3 regions of the Viridibacillus sp. KH_047 genome follow, and region 1 is predicted to be linked to each of the others. Evidence: riboswitches for the same ligand, from Rfam matches in the RefSeq annotation. Region 1 holds a riboswitch; each other region holds the start of a gene.
The links. Region 1 has a riboswitch for cobalamin ahead of AC3IS5_RS18835 (ribonucleoside-diphosphate reductase subunit alpha). Riboswitches for the same ligand answer to the same signal wherever they lie in the genome.

Region 1 (4,809 bases):
ACCGTTACGCATACCATTTTCAGCAACTGCTTGTTGTAATGCAGCCCACTTTTCACCTTTATATTGGCGTTTTGTGAAGTATTCTCCTGTTTGCCAGTCCGAACCTTCAAATAATGGATATTGACCCTTTTCTTTTGCTAATTCCATTGATGCTTGAATTGTTAAATAAGCAATTTGCTCATAAAGCTTGTCCGCAAATTCAACAGACTCCTCTGATTCCCATGCAATGCTCTTCAGTGCCAATAAATGATGCCAACCGAATGTACCAAGACCAATTCCACGATATCGTGCATTGGTGCGTTCTGCTTGTGGAACAGGAATACGATTTAAGTCGATAACATTATCTAACATGCGCACTTGAATTGGGATTAATCTTTCTAAAGCCTCAGCAGGGACAGCTCGTCCAAGGTTTATAGATGATAAGTTACATACAACGAAATCTCCAGGTTTGCGGCGCGTTACAATAACATCATCTTCTAATGTAATTGATTCGAACTTAGTAGCGCTCATGTTTTGGAAGATTTCTGTACATAAATTACTTGAGTAAATCATACCTTCATGTTTATTAGGGTTTTTACGGTTTACTTCATCACGATAGAACATGAATGGTACGCCAGTTTCTAATTGGCTACGCATAATACGTTTCATGATATCAATTGCTGGTACAGCTTCACGTGTTAATATCGGGTTCGCTAAGCAAGCTGCGTATTTTTCACGGAATGATCCTTGTCCACGCTTTTCGTCATAGTAATCTTCTAGATTAAAGCCCATTACTTCGCGAACTTCATGCGGGTCAAATAAGTGCCAATCTTCACGTGCTTCAACAGCCTCCATGAAAATATCTGGTAAGCTTACGCCTGTGAAAATATCATGTGCGCGCATACGTTCATCACCGTTATTTAATTTTAAATCTAAGAATGGGAATATATCTTTATGCCAAATATCAAGATAAATAGCAATCGCGCCTTGGCGTTGACCTAATTGATCTACTGATACTGCTGTATTATTTAGTTGTTTAATCCAAGGAACAACACCGCTTGATGCCCCTTTGAAACCACGAATGGATGAGCCACGGCTACGTACTTTCCCCATATAGACGCCGATACCACCGCCAAATTTCGAAAGTGTCGCAACATCAGTATTTGAATCATAAATACTTTGTAAGCTGTCATCCACTGTATCAATAAAGCAACTTGATAATTGACCATGTGTTTTACCTGCATTTGATAATGTAGGAGTAGCAGTCGTCATATATAAATTACTCATTGCCCAGTAGGATTCTTTAATTTTCGCAAGGCGATCTGTTTTTTCATTTTGCATTAGTGTCATCGCTATAATCATCCAACGCTCTTGAGGCAATTCGATTGGTGTTTTGTCAAAATCTCGAGTTACATAACGATCCAACAGTGTTTTCAATCCGATATATGTAAAGATTTCATCACGTTTGGGTTCAATCATTAAGCCAATCTCTTCAAGTTCCTGTTTTGTATATTCTTTTGTTAAAGCTGGATCATATAAACCTTTTTCGACAAGCTTCTCAACTTGTTTAGCAAATGCTGTGTATACCTGTCCTACTTCTAATTGGCGTACTGTAGATGCTTCTTTATAAACACCCGCCAATAATAAGCGAGCTGCAACGAATGTCCAATATGTGTCTTCTTCATCTAAAAAGCTTAACGCTTCTAGGCTCATCGCCTTCGTCCATTCAGCATCAGTGCCTTCTGGATTCTTATTTTCCCAGCGTTCTGACTTTCTAATAAGCTGACTAATTTCCTCTCTACCAAACTCTTCCTCTAATTGAGATAATAATATTGCTCTTTCATATGTCATTAATTGGACCATATCGTCGTCTCCTTTTTTACAAATATAAAAAGCGATGAATCTGCCTTCTTCGGCAGAGCCATCGCTCTAGGTTTTAAAATTGGAAACAGGCGAAATCACAACAAAAAAATACTTTTAAAATCAAAAGTAAATTGTTTAATGTAAAGTCTCTCGCTTCCACTTCTCAACCCCCGAAGAAAGTGTCGTCATGCGAAAAAGGCAGGTCTACTGGCTCATGCATCATCCAACTGTCACCCTTCCCAAGCATTGCTCAGTGGTTCATTGACAGTTGTCCGCATTCACAGTTGCGGGGACAGCTTCGGTTTCTCTACCGAATTCCCTTTTAAACCGTATATGGTACCTTTTTTCGCTCACATACTATATATTGTGTTTTACTGATTAATCTAATCTAACATATTGTGTTCCTGTCAGACAAGTGGAAATGCTAAATTAAAGTAAATGAAAGCAAAAGACCTACGAAAAATGTTTTATTATTTCCTATAATGTCTATTTTTATTTTTAAAAACAGGATGTTAGGATTGTTTTTAAAAATAAAATAATAAAGAACTACCCAAAAATCTATTTTGGGTAGCATAAAATCTATTTTAGTAAAAATTAGTCGTCTTCATACTCTTTTTCGAAGTCTAGAATAGCACCAGTTTTAGCATCAATTTCTAATTCGTATTCGTACATACCATCTTTAACTTCAATTTCATAAACGCCGTCTTCTTCATCTAATTCAATTTTAGTAATTGTCCCTTTTGCTTTTGTTAAAGCAATTTGAGAAGCTTTTTGCTCACCAATGAAAGGTGTTGCTGGATTATTTGGTGTTTTTGTAATTCTTTCTTTATCAGTAATCATAACTTTCCCAGTTATTGCATCGACATCGATATCATATTCATAATCGGTAGTTAAAATCTCAAATTCATATACTCCATCTTCACGGTCATACTCTGCTTTTTTCACTGTACCATTAACACTTTTTAATGCAATTGCTTTTGCTTCTTCAATACCTATTACTTTATTAGGTGTTGAAGGATTTGCTGTATTTCCAGTGTTAGGAGTACTTGGTTTAGTAGTTGTGATTACATCGTCAGCTACTTCTGATTCTTTTTTAAGTATTTTCCCTGTTTTTGCATGAATTTCAAATTCATATTCTGTTGTGCCATTAATAATTTCGATTTCGTATACGCCATCACTTTTATCTAATTTGGCTTTTTGTACAGTACCGCCGACATTATTTAAAGCTATTTGTTTCGCTTTTTCTAAACCAATTACTTTGCCAGTTACTACTTTTTTCGAAATCTTCTCTTTTTCTTTTTTCACAATTTTCCCTGTGTACGCATTGATATCAAAATCGTATTCATACCCAGCTCTAATGATTTCAATTTCGTAAATACCATCTTCTCGATCTAATTTGGCTTTTTTGACTGAACCTTTAACCGATTTTAATGCTATTTCTTTCGCTTTTGCTAAACCAATTACATTTTTATTATTTACTGTATTAGAAACTTTTGTTGTTTCTGTTTTCTTTTCTAGTAACTTTCCCGTTTTAGCATCTAATGTTAATTCGTATTCTTTACTTTTGCCTCGTACATCAATTTCATATACTTGAACACCTTTTTCTTTGTCCAACTCTACTTTATATACTGTACCTTTTACGTAGCTAAGTGCTTTTTTCGAAATTTCTTCTGAAGATAAAATTTTACCTGAGTTAGTTTGAATACCCGCTGCCGCAACTACTCCAGAGACTGCAAGTGATCCTGTAATTGCTAATGCCGTAATCATTTTTTTCATAATTAATTTCCTCCTCTTTGTTGATACTTATACTTTACACATTGAAAATGAAAGAATAAGGAGAATAACATTAGAATTTGATGAGAAATTATTAATCCCACGTAGTCGAAAGAACTTTGCCGGAAATAGCGTGAATCTGAAAGACTGCATCTTTGTCGTTATCTTCAATCTCCACTAAATAATAACCCCCATCACTCGTATCGTAAAAGGAAACTTCATCGACAGTTCCATTTAGTTGTTTCTTAGCAATAGTAATCACTTCTTCTTTAGATAAGAGTGGGGAATTTTGCTCTGCATCTGCTTGAATTTCTGATAAAACTTCACCGTTAATTGCATCTATTAATAAGTTAATACGCTCTCTCCCATTTACTAATTCTATTTGGTATACGGGTTCTTCCTTATTTGTATTGAGTGAGATTTTTTTTATATTCCCAACATATTGTTCTTTTATAATTTTTCGTATTTCAGTTTCTGGTAGATAGTTTGAATCTTCTTTAACATAAGATTTAACAGGCGCCATCTGCAGAATTTTACCCGATTCTGCATCAACATTGAGTTGATAAAGCTTGTTATTTCTTTGAAGCTGCACACGATATTGATCGTTTATAGTAAGGAAGGAGATAATTTCCCCTCCATACATCGATTCAATATTATTATAAATTTCTTCTGTTGTAAGAGGTGTTTCTTTCGTCAGTTTATTCCAAATCATGATACTAAGAATAGTCGCAATAATAATGAGTGTCACAATGAATAGTATTGATAGTTTTTCGCGGATACGCATATCATTGTTCCCCCTCATTACTATTTTCAAATCGCAAGACGATTGTAGTTCCTTCACCTAGTGTACTTAATACAGTGATGTTGATAGCTAAACGCTCAGCAATTTCATGTGCAATTGCTAGTCCTAAACCCGTACCACCTGTTTTGCGATTGCGGTCCTCACTAACACGATAAAAACGATCAAATAAATGAGGAATATTCTCTTTAGCAATGCCTTGGCCGAAATCTTGAATACGGACGACGAATTGCGCTCCTTCTTTTGCTACACTTACATTGATTTCACGTTCACTATAATGGCGTGCATTTTCTAAGAATATAAAAAATAACTGTTTTAGCTTTTGCTCATCAGTTTTTGTTATTGCGGGCCCTTTTCCTAGTAAGTTAAATTCTCTCCCGTATGCTTGATACATT
Region 2 (4,809 bases), 1.6 Mb from region 1:
CAGATGCAAAATATGCGAAAAGGACAATGGGGTGATACGTTTCAAATGCTTTCATGATGCTCATTACTCCTTTTAATCATTATCTGCCTATATCACGGCCTAAATCGACGGTATATTGAAATTGAATATTGTCTCCATTTTTCACAGTAACTGCGCTCACACCATAATTAGGTGTCTGCCCGTTTACAGAGTACATCCAACCACTTAGTTCACCTGCATCGAATTCATAAAGGTGATTAATCCCTTCGATATAGACAGAGCCATATTGATTGTCGCCAGCTCCTTGATATTCCATATGAATACCATGTTCTTTTGTAGCCCGCTTAATAATAGACCAAACCGTTTCGTCTTCGTCTAAGATTTCATATTTCGTAGACTTTAAAATCACGCCGTTTTTTGGTACGTATTTCTCACTTTGTAATGCAGGTTTTAACATATCCCAATGTGTTAACAAAGTTGCAGCACTAATAGATATAGTCACATATTCTTTTTTCTTTTCATCTTCTTTATTAGGCTTACTTGGTTTTTGTGCGACGTTATTATTTTCGGGTTTTTTATCTTTGTCAGGCTTTTGATCTTTTGATGGTTTTCTATCCTTAGATGGTGCTGGACTCTTATCTGGCTTTTCTTTATTTGAACTAGTCGAAGTATCTTTACTAGTTGTTTTCGAAGTTGATGTTGAATCTGTTTTAGGTGTGCTAGTTGGTTCTTTTTTTGGCGTTACCTCTTCTTCATTTTTTGGTTCCTTTTGCTTTGTTTCGGACTTTTCATCTTCTTCGTTTTTTGGCTTTTTAGAATCTATTGTTGAATCTTTTTGTTCCTTTGTTGGTTCTTCTCCTTTATCTTCTTTAACAATTACCTTAGTCTCTCTGTCTCCCTTAACACTTTGTTCTTGCTCAGTTTGATTATTATATTCTTCAACAGATTGAATCTTACAGCCTGTAATAATGATCAATGAGAGAATCATCATTAGCCATAATGGTATTAATTTTTTCATTTATCGCACCTCTTCTTATAGATGGGAATAGGGTGCTGGAGAAAAACTCCAACACCCTTCCTATTTCTTTCAAATTATTTCGTTTTAACGGTTACTTTTGATGCATTACTTTTGTTTCCGGCTTTGTCTTTGGCATAGACTGTCAATTTAGTATTAGCCTTTTGATTTTTAATTTTAACAGTAAATTGACCTTTACTATTTACAGTGCCTTTACCGATAGACGTTTTACCTTTTAATACATACACTTTTGCACCTTTTTCAGCTGTCCCTGTAACTTTACTAGTTGAAATTGTTACTTTTTTTACTGATGGTGCTTTAGGAGCGGTTTTATCAGCTACTTTTACTGTGTATGCTTTACTCTTATTTTTAGCTGCATCTGTGACATAAATTTTCAATGTTGAATTAGCTTTTTGCTTTTTGATTGTTAAAGAGTATGTGCCTTTCGTAGATGCAGTTGTTGAAGCTAGTAGCTTAGAGCCGTTATAAATCGTAACTTCCGCGCCTGCTTCAGCTTTGCCTTTAACAATTGTTGTTTGATCACTAACTATATTAGCTGTTGCAACTACTGGTGCTGTAATATCTTTAACAACTATTGAGGCATTGTTACTTCTTACACCATCAGCATTTTCTGCAATTGCAATAATATTGCTTCCAGCTGCTTGCTTTTTAATTGTTACGGAGAAATTCCCTTTAGCATCCGCTTTAGCTTTGTTCAGTAAATTATTGTTATTGTAAATATAAACAGTCGCATTCGCTGTAGCTTTTCCTTTAACAACAGTTGCGCTATCACCAATAGAATCCACTACAGGTGCAGCAATATCTACTGCGTAGAACTTGATAGACTCTGTAGCATCAGACATATCATAAATACGATTTTTTCCATTTTCAAAGCGATCATATGCAGCAAGTGCACGTAAACCTTGCTCCGATGACATTAGGTTTGGAATTTTAAGTGATAAACCGCTCTTTAATCCACCCGTAGCACTATCTACAAAACTTACTAGGTTAGAAACAGCCCAGTTACCATCACCTTTAATGAAACGTGGATCCGTCTTTGGATTTGTTTGATTAGACGATAAATTGATGATGAATTGAGATACTGTTTCAGGGCTGTCACCTTTTGCCCATTCTGAGTAGAATCCAGCTTGTTCACCTAATTCTTTGCCTAAATAATCATTTGCTTTTTCAACAGCTGCTTTTACCTTGGCATCATTTGTATAAGGTGCTAAAGTAGTAGCCGTCATAGACGTTGAATCTTTATCAGACCCATATGCTAGAGCCCACGCAAATGACCCATCTTCAAATTGATCTTTTACTAAATCATTTACTAATTTCGTTCTTGTAATCTCTTCGTATTTCGCTTCATTTGATAAATCATAATTTTTCGTATCAATAGCGTTTAAGAAATGAAATTTATTCCCATTAGTTAATTTTTTTGCTTCTTCAGTAGCCAAATATGTATCATACATGGACTTAACTAGATCATAGCCCCCAACATTACGTGGATCTTTGTTGATAGCTGTTAATGCAATAATGACTTTTGAATACTTACCAACGTCTTCAGAGATTTTGCCGTCTTTACTTTTAATCTCGTTAACAAGATTGTTGTAATAAGTTTCATAGTATTTAGATGGAACTGGAATGCTAGAACGAGCGAAATCTGTTACATAGTCTTCATCACCGAATGATGGGTTAGGCACTTGTTGCAGTAAAAATGCCGCTGTTGAATTTAAAACGTTCTTATAACTAACATCTTTCGCTGGTACTTGAACTGTCGCTGACGTATTTTCTGCAGCGTTTACTGTCGACAACAATTGTCCCGGTAGTTGTGAAAAGGCTAATAAACTTGCCATACCGATTGGTGCTACCCATTTTCTTACCCATTTACTTGTGTACATGTTGAAATCCCCCATATCTTTTTGTGAATTATTTCGAGTTTTTACTTCAAAAGGATAAACATATATATAAAAGGGCAAAAAAATATCCCTTTACACAATGTAAAGAGAATTTGGACGGCGAAATGCCAAAAAAATGTACAATTATACACAAAAAAGGCCTTCGATGCTCCAAATCTCCCCCTCGAAGATTGAAACTACATTATAAAAGCAGGTCTCCTGGCTTGTGTATCTATTTACTCTTGTCCCTTCCCAGCGCATTTAACATGCACCAGTGGTTCGCAACAATTTCATCCACACTTACAGTAGCGGGGCTGCATCGGATTTACACCGATTTCCCTATTAGCTTATGATGAACATAAGCACTCTTATAAGAAATATTTAATTGTCTATTCATCTAAAGTATTTCATAAAAGTATTAGAATGTAAATTATTTTTTTGTATTTTAGTAAGATTCAGATTTATTCCGCTTAAAGTCATAAAAAATCAACAAAACCCTACCTGTTTTAGCAACGGGTAGGGTTATTATAAAATTGCTATGGCATCAGACTTCGTAATCACCGCTTCCCTTCGTATGTTGATTGAATGCGTTTAATTGCTCTACTGTTAAGTTTCTCACGTAAAGATAAAAATTCATCGACTCCATACCATAATTTTCACAAGCTAGACAGTACGTTTCATAACCTTCTCTATACATTTCCATATAAACCCTCCTGTTATATAACAAATTAATTATTTTTTATTAATATATAACAGTTAGAGTTATCTGTCAATTAATTTCACAAAAATTATTAACCGATTTTTCCACAAAAAAACACCAAACTTTATAATTGAAAGTTTGGTGTTTCCCTATTAAATGATCGATTTTCCAGTATTAACTTTGTCCTTCGTAACAAGACTTACTACAACAAATGCTACTAAGGATAAAATAATCGGTAACGTAACCGTATGCATACCGAATACACTTGGCATTATTTGATCAATGTAGATATAAGATGAAATCCCGATAATCATTGATGCAATCGCACCGTATTTGTTTCCGGTTTTCCAATAGAGACCGAATACAACCGGCCATAGGAATACAGATTCCAATCCACCAAAAGCAAATAAGTTCAGCCAAATAAGTAAATCTGGTGGGCGTAGAGCTACTAGTACAACTGCGATACCAATGATAGTAGTGACATAGAAACTTACTTTTTTTATCTGTGCATCTGATGCAGTTGGTTTTATATAGTTTAAGTAAATATCTTTTACTACCGTAGAACTTACTAAAATAAGTAAAGCATTAACGGTAGACATAATGGCTGCCATTGGAGCAGCAAGAACAATTCCCGCTAAGTAAGGTGGTAATACTTTTAGCGTCAGTAAAGGCATCACTTTATCGCCTATTTCTACGCCTGGTAATACCGGACGTGCTAGTACACCGATTAAATGCATGCCAAACATAATTGTAGCAAGTGCAATTGTGCCAATAATAATGGCTAAATGCATGCCTTTTGAGTTTTTATATGACATTGCACGAACGGCAATTTGAGGTAAGCCAATTACACCTATCCCAATTAAAATCCAAAATGTCGATACGTATAATGGCGTTAAACTACGATCTGCCCCATATGGAGATACAAGATTCGGATTTTCAGCGACTAAATCACTCATTATATTTGAAATTCCACCACCAGCAATAACCGTTGCGACAAGTAAAATGATTGTTCCAATGAGCATTACAGAACCTTGAACTGCATCCGTTAATGCTACTGCACGGAAACCGCCAATAATCACATAAATTAATACAGCACCTGCAAAGATAAACAATGCAGCAGAATAGTTTAAGCCTGTTAATGACTCAATTAATCGCGCCCCGCCAATCCACTGAGCTGCCATAGATGCAAATAAGAATAAAATAATACTAACTGCTGA
Region 3 (4,809 bases), 1.1 Mb from region 1:
AGAATCATCATCTATATTAATACCGATAATTGATAATGCTGTTAACACTTGAGCCGTGCTTTCTAGATTCTCAATACCATCAGATAAATACCCACCATTTGATAACTGCATTGTTGTTAGAACATTTACTGCTCGGTCAATTGTATTTTGAACCTTTTTATCATTTTTTGAATAAGGTGCTAATGCTTGAATAGCCATTGCTGTCATATCTGCATTAGGCACTGTTCCAGAAAGATTGAAACCACCATTTGGCAATTCTTTATCTAAAATATATTGCACTAAGTTTTCACGTGTTGTTTGTATATTCCCTTGCCCTTTTGGGATGCCATAACCATATGAGTCTAATGCAATTAATGCAAAAATTGGTCCATTAATTCCTTGAGATACGACTTGATCGTAATCTGCTAGTTTTTCAAGTAAATTATTACCACCAACATTTGCTGGATCTTTACCAATAGCTGCTAAAGCAATGATTAGACGAGAATACTCAGTATATTTTCTAGTATCTAAAATGCCTTTTTTTGAAATAATATGGTTTTCTACTGCTTTATAATATTTCTCAAAATAACCTTTTGGTACTGGTTGTCCCGACCTAGCTAAAGTGAGAATGGCCCACTCATTTCCGAATTCAGGATTTTGAGTAGTAGCTAATAGATAATCCGCATTTTTTTTAATAGCAGTTGATAGAACTGGTGTCACACCATTTTCTTCTGGTGTTCCTGGTTTTACATCAGATGGATTTTTTCCATCTATTGTATAGAACCATTCGATACGATCGCCAGCCTTTACTATTAGCTTGTCTGAGCTAACATTAGGTAATATTCCATTAACGCTATACATCCACCCACTTAATGGACCTCTATCAAATTCAGACAAACCACCTATCATAGATACATATATACCCATCGATGATCCTTTAGCTGTAATAGAAATATTATTTTCTTTCGTTACTCTATCTAAAACACTGTACACCGAATCACTTTCATGAATAGCGATATTATTTGAGAATAAGCCAGCAATAGAAAATGATACTTTCCCGGTTTGCTCCGTTGATCCTCCCCCATCAATTGGTGGATTTGTTGCTCCTCCTCCACCTGTTGGGGGAGTTGTAGGATTGTCAGGTTCTTTTATTTCAAATATTTTTGTTGTATCAAGGCTTAAAGTGATTTCTTGGGCTAAATCTGTTCCTTTTAGGGCACGAGCTGTTGAATCTGTATAGTGCACTTTTAATACGATTTCTTGATCAATTGCTAGACCTTCCTGAATACATGTCAGGTCTGAACATTCTAATGAATTAAATGTATTACCTTGCTTTAATTCAATTTTATTAATCAATTTATTTAATTTTATTGATAGATTTATTTTTTTATTTTCAATTATGGCTGTAAAATCTGTTTTAGCTATAACTTCTTTGAATGCGTCAGGTTTTATATCATTAAGTTTATTTATTTGTACAGGTATTGTATATTTTTTCAATGGATCAATATTTTCTGGTGCTATTGGTTTTGGATTATTTAACTCTGGAATATCTGCTGATTTTAACTCTGCAAATATTGATTGTTGACGGTATGCATCTGCTAGAGCAATTGCAACTTGTTCGGTAGCCATCATATTGGTTTTCGTATCTTTGATCATCCATTTAAATGAACCATCTTCTAATTGGTAATCATCAATCATTTTTTCAAGAATATTAACTTTTTGACCGTCTTTTTCATAGCTCCATTTGTCCGTTGTTAAATCTTCTCCAACTGCAGCAAGCCCCATAATAATACTTGCCATTGAGTTCGTATTATTAACAAAGCCATCTTTTTGATATTTTGCATGAATACCATCTACTGCTTTTTTTATAGATTCGTTAATTGTTTCATTAGAATTATCAGCATTATTTAATAGCGTTAATGCAGTTAAATCCCAACCTGTTACATCTAAATCATCAGATGAACCAAATCCAGAGAATAATCCTGAACTATTTTGTTTCTTTAATATTACTTCTAAATGTTTGGCTTTATTATAGTCTGCATTTGCTAAGCCTAGCGCAATTGATGCCCAAGATTCACCATATGCTGTGGAAAAGCTACCGTCAGTTTGTTGTTTGTTTTGTAAATCTTCAACAATGTTGCGTTGTCCAAGGTTGGTAGGATCTAACCCTAGAATATAAGCACCTATAATAGTACCTGCATCTTCATTTGAAGTGCTTGAAGCAGCAGTTTTAGGTTTCACCCAAAAAGAATGTTCACTGGTAATTTCAAAGCCAGGTTCCCATTGATACTTTTGAACATCGATGCCTAGAGCATACATAGCAGTTAGCGACCAGTAACCACTATGTGAACTAATCACTATGTTACTAATCTTTTTATTGTTATTATTATAGAACTCTTTTACTTTTTCGATTGATTCGACTAGTTTTTCATTTACAGTTGGTTTTACGTGTTCTGTTAAATCTCCTTGTTCAGCCGTTTCTTCTATTTTCTCAGTTTTTTCTGCTTTCTCCGTATCTTCTATTGTCGGTGGTACAGACTCTCCAGGATCAACTTTCCCCTCAGATTGTGTTTCATCCCCAATATTTTCTATTATATTTTCATTTCCTAGTTCTGTACTATTTTCCGCTTGAGCTGAAAACGGTGTTAGTAAAGATAAAAACAGTACAAAGGTTAAAGTAAAGCTTATGTATCGTTTTAACATGTAGTTCATTTTGAATCCCCCTCTTACATATTTTTGTTACTTTCGAATAGTGAGAAATGCATTTTCATAATTAGTCTCCATCATAAAAATTTGTACACACAAAAAAGCTACTTCTCCACGGAGAAATAGCTTAAAGACACAAAATAATAAGACAAAAAAAATAATAAGACAAAAAAACGTCAAATGTTGTTTGTTTTTGCCGTATACTCACTTTAATCCGAAGAGTAGATATACGCTATGAAATAGGTAGGTCTCCTGGCTCATGCTTCACTTTACTTTAAGGGCCTTCCCGTTAATTAACAGTGGCATTCCTTATTTCATCAGCACTTACAGTTGCGGATACAGCTTCGGCATTAAACCGAATTCCCTTTTATGCATTTTAATGCACCTAATTCTGGCATACGATATTCACTTACTATAAATTTATCACAATAATAAAAAAAATCTATACTTTTCGGAAAAATTAAATTAAATTTGTACATAAAAACTCAATATTCTACATAATAGACCTTAAAAATTGGTTTTCTCCTACTTGAGCAAAAACAGACTCTCGCACCTGAGAATCTGTTTTTGCTCTTCTATATATTTAAAAAACCCTTTAATTCATCCATTTGTTTTGCGGCTTTCTTATAGCCCATATCATAATTTGCTCGCATCTGAGTTAAATCTTTTTCGAAGCTATTTAATGGTGCATCTGGCCTGAAAATAAAGGCTCTTCCCTCTTTTTCCAAACGTTCACAATAATCGAGCGAGGCATTATAATGCTCCACACGTTGTTCCATGCTTTTTACTAAATTGGGATATCGTTTACGAAGGAGCTTCATGACTAATTTACTTTGGCGATCTATTACTTTTCGATAGCCTTTTGGTCGAGTTAACACAAGCACATGCTTTTCAAAACCTTCATCTACTAAATGCTGAATAGGAATTGGATCTGCTAATCCCCCATCATAGTATGGAGTACCATTTATCTTAATCTCTGGGAACAATACAGGAATTGCACAAGTAGCGCGCAATAATGTACATTCCTTATCCATATCAAGTGCGTCCATATACTCTATGGCCCCTGTATACGCATTTGTAACACCAAATTTTACTGTTCCCTCGAATTGTTGGAATCTATCCCAGTCAAATTTATCTAGCTCATTTGGAATTATATTGTAAGCAAAGTCTAATCCAAATAAACTTCTTTCTCGCCAAAAATTACGAATGCCTATATAGCGTTTGTCATGACGATAATTAACAAGAACGCGAAGTGAACGCTCTTTTTGCTCCGACACATATGAACAGGCATTAATAGCCCCTGCTGAAATACCGACAACATGTGGCATCATTATCTCTTCATCTAAAAAAGCATCGAGTACGCCTGACGTAAATAATGTACGGAATGTTCCGCCCTCAAGCACTAAACTTGTATCCTTCACATTGACCTGCATTGAATCACTCTTTCACTATTTTTCTATGATTATTTTATCATATCACTTGCACTTAGAAATAAGCGAAAACAGCCGCTTAGATTCAATCTCTGATTGATGTAATTCCCTAATATAAGACAGTACAGCATATTTTATGTTCCCAGAAGAAGAAGAAGATAAATAGCTGCGTAAACAGGTAGTGCAATTGAAGTAATTAGATACATTGTCATCCCGCCTTTAGAAAGTCTTCTTTTCCACTTAGTTAATTTAAGCTGCCTACAATAAATAGCGCTAGAAATGAATATTAATAAAAAGGCTAAATCCTTAATATTTTCTAAAATGATAATCAAATAATCAGCTCCTTTTAGGTTTTGCACTAAGAGAATTATATTGTAAATATCCCCAAAACCCTTTACGTAATTTAAGCTTCTTCAAAACAATAATCAAGTTAGACAGCTCCAAATAAAAAAAGGGTAGTCCTAAAAGGCCGGTTTTTACCGACTTTTAGGACTGCCCTTTCTCACATGACCATTACTTTACTTTCACGCTCAGTTTGCTGCTTTTATTTCCTGCTTCATCTTTTGCGTAAATTGATAGTTTAGTATTTGCTTTTTGTTTTTTGATTTTCACACTGAAATTGCCTTTGCTTGATGCTTTAGCTGAGCCAATTTTTTTATGTTTACTATTGTATATTGTAATTGTTGCTTTTGCT

Region 2: another riboswitch for cobalamin. It lies ahead of AC3IS5_RS11040 (Ig-like domain-containing protein); the one in region 1 lies ahead of AC3IS5_RS18835 (ribonucleoside-diphosphate reductase subunit alpha).
Region 3: another riboswitch for cobalamin. It lies ahead of AC3IS5_RS13495 (Ig-like domain-containing protein); the one in region 1 lies ahead of AC3IS5_RS18835 (ribonucleoside-diphosphate reductase subunit alpha).

The regions. Positions count from the first base shown of each region.
Region 1 is NZ_CM174479.1:3,853,664-3,858,472, forward strand. It holds gene AC3IS5_RS18835 (ribonucleoside-diphosphate reductase subunit alpha) at 1-1,842, opposite strand, end outside; cobalamin riboswitch at 2,023-2,201, opposite strand; gene AC3IS5_RS18840 (PepSY domain-containing protein) at 2,437-3,618, opposite strand; gene AC3IS5_RS18845 (PepSY domain-containing protein) at 3,710-4,399, opposite strand; gene AC3IS5_RS18850 (ATP-binding protein) at 4,401-4,809, opposite strand, start outside.
Region 2 is NZ_CM174479.1:2,206,790-2,211,598, forward strand. It holds gene AC3IS5_RS11030 (energy-coupling factor transporter transmembrane component T) at 1-55, opposite strand, end outside; gene AC3IS5_RS11035 (DUF4430 domain-containing protein) at 80-997, opposite strand; gene AC3IS5_RS11040 (Ig-like domain-containing protein) at 1,072-2,895, opposite strand; cobalamin riboswitch at 3,085-3,277, opposite strand; gene AC3IS5_RS11045 (hypothetical protein) at 3,437-3,595, opposite strand; gene panF (sodium/pantothenate symporter) at 3,745-4,809, opposite strand, start outside.
Region 3 is NZ_CM174479.1:2,730,193-2,735,001, forward strand. It holds gene AC3IS5_RS13495 (Ig-like domain-containing protein) at 1-2,691, opposite strand, end outside; cobalamin riboswitch at 2,910-3,089, opposite strand; gene AC3IS5_RS13500 (patatin-like phospholipase family protein) at 3,261-4,118, opposite strand; gene AC3IS5_RS13505 (hypothetical protein) at 4,250-4,447, opposite strand; gene AC3IS5_RS13510 (Ig-like domain-containing protein) at 4,629-4,809, opposite strand, start outside.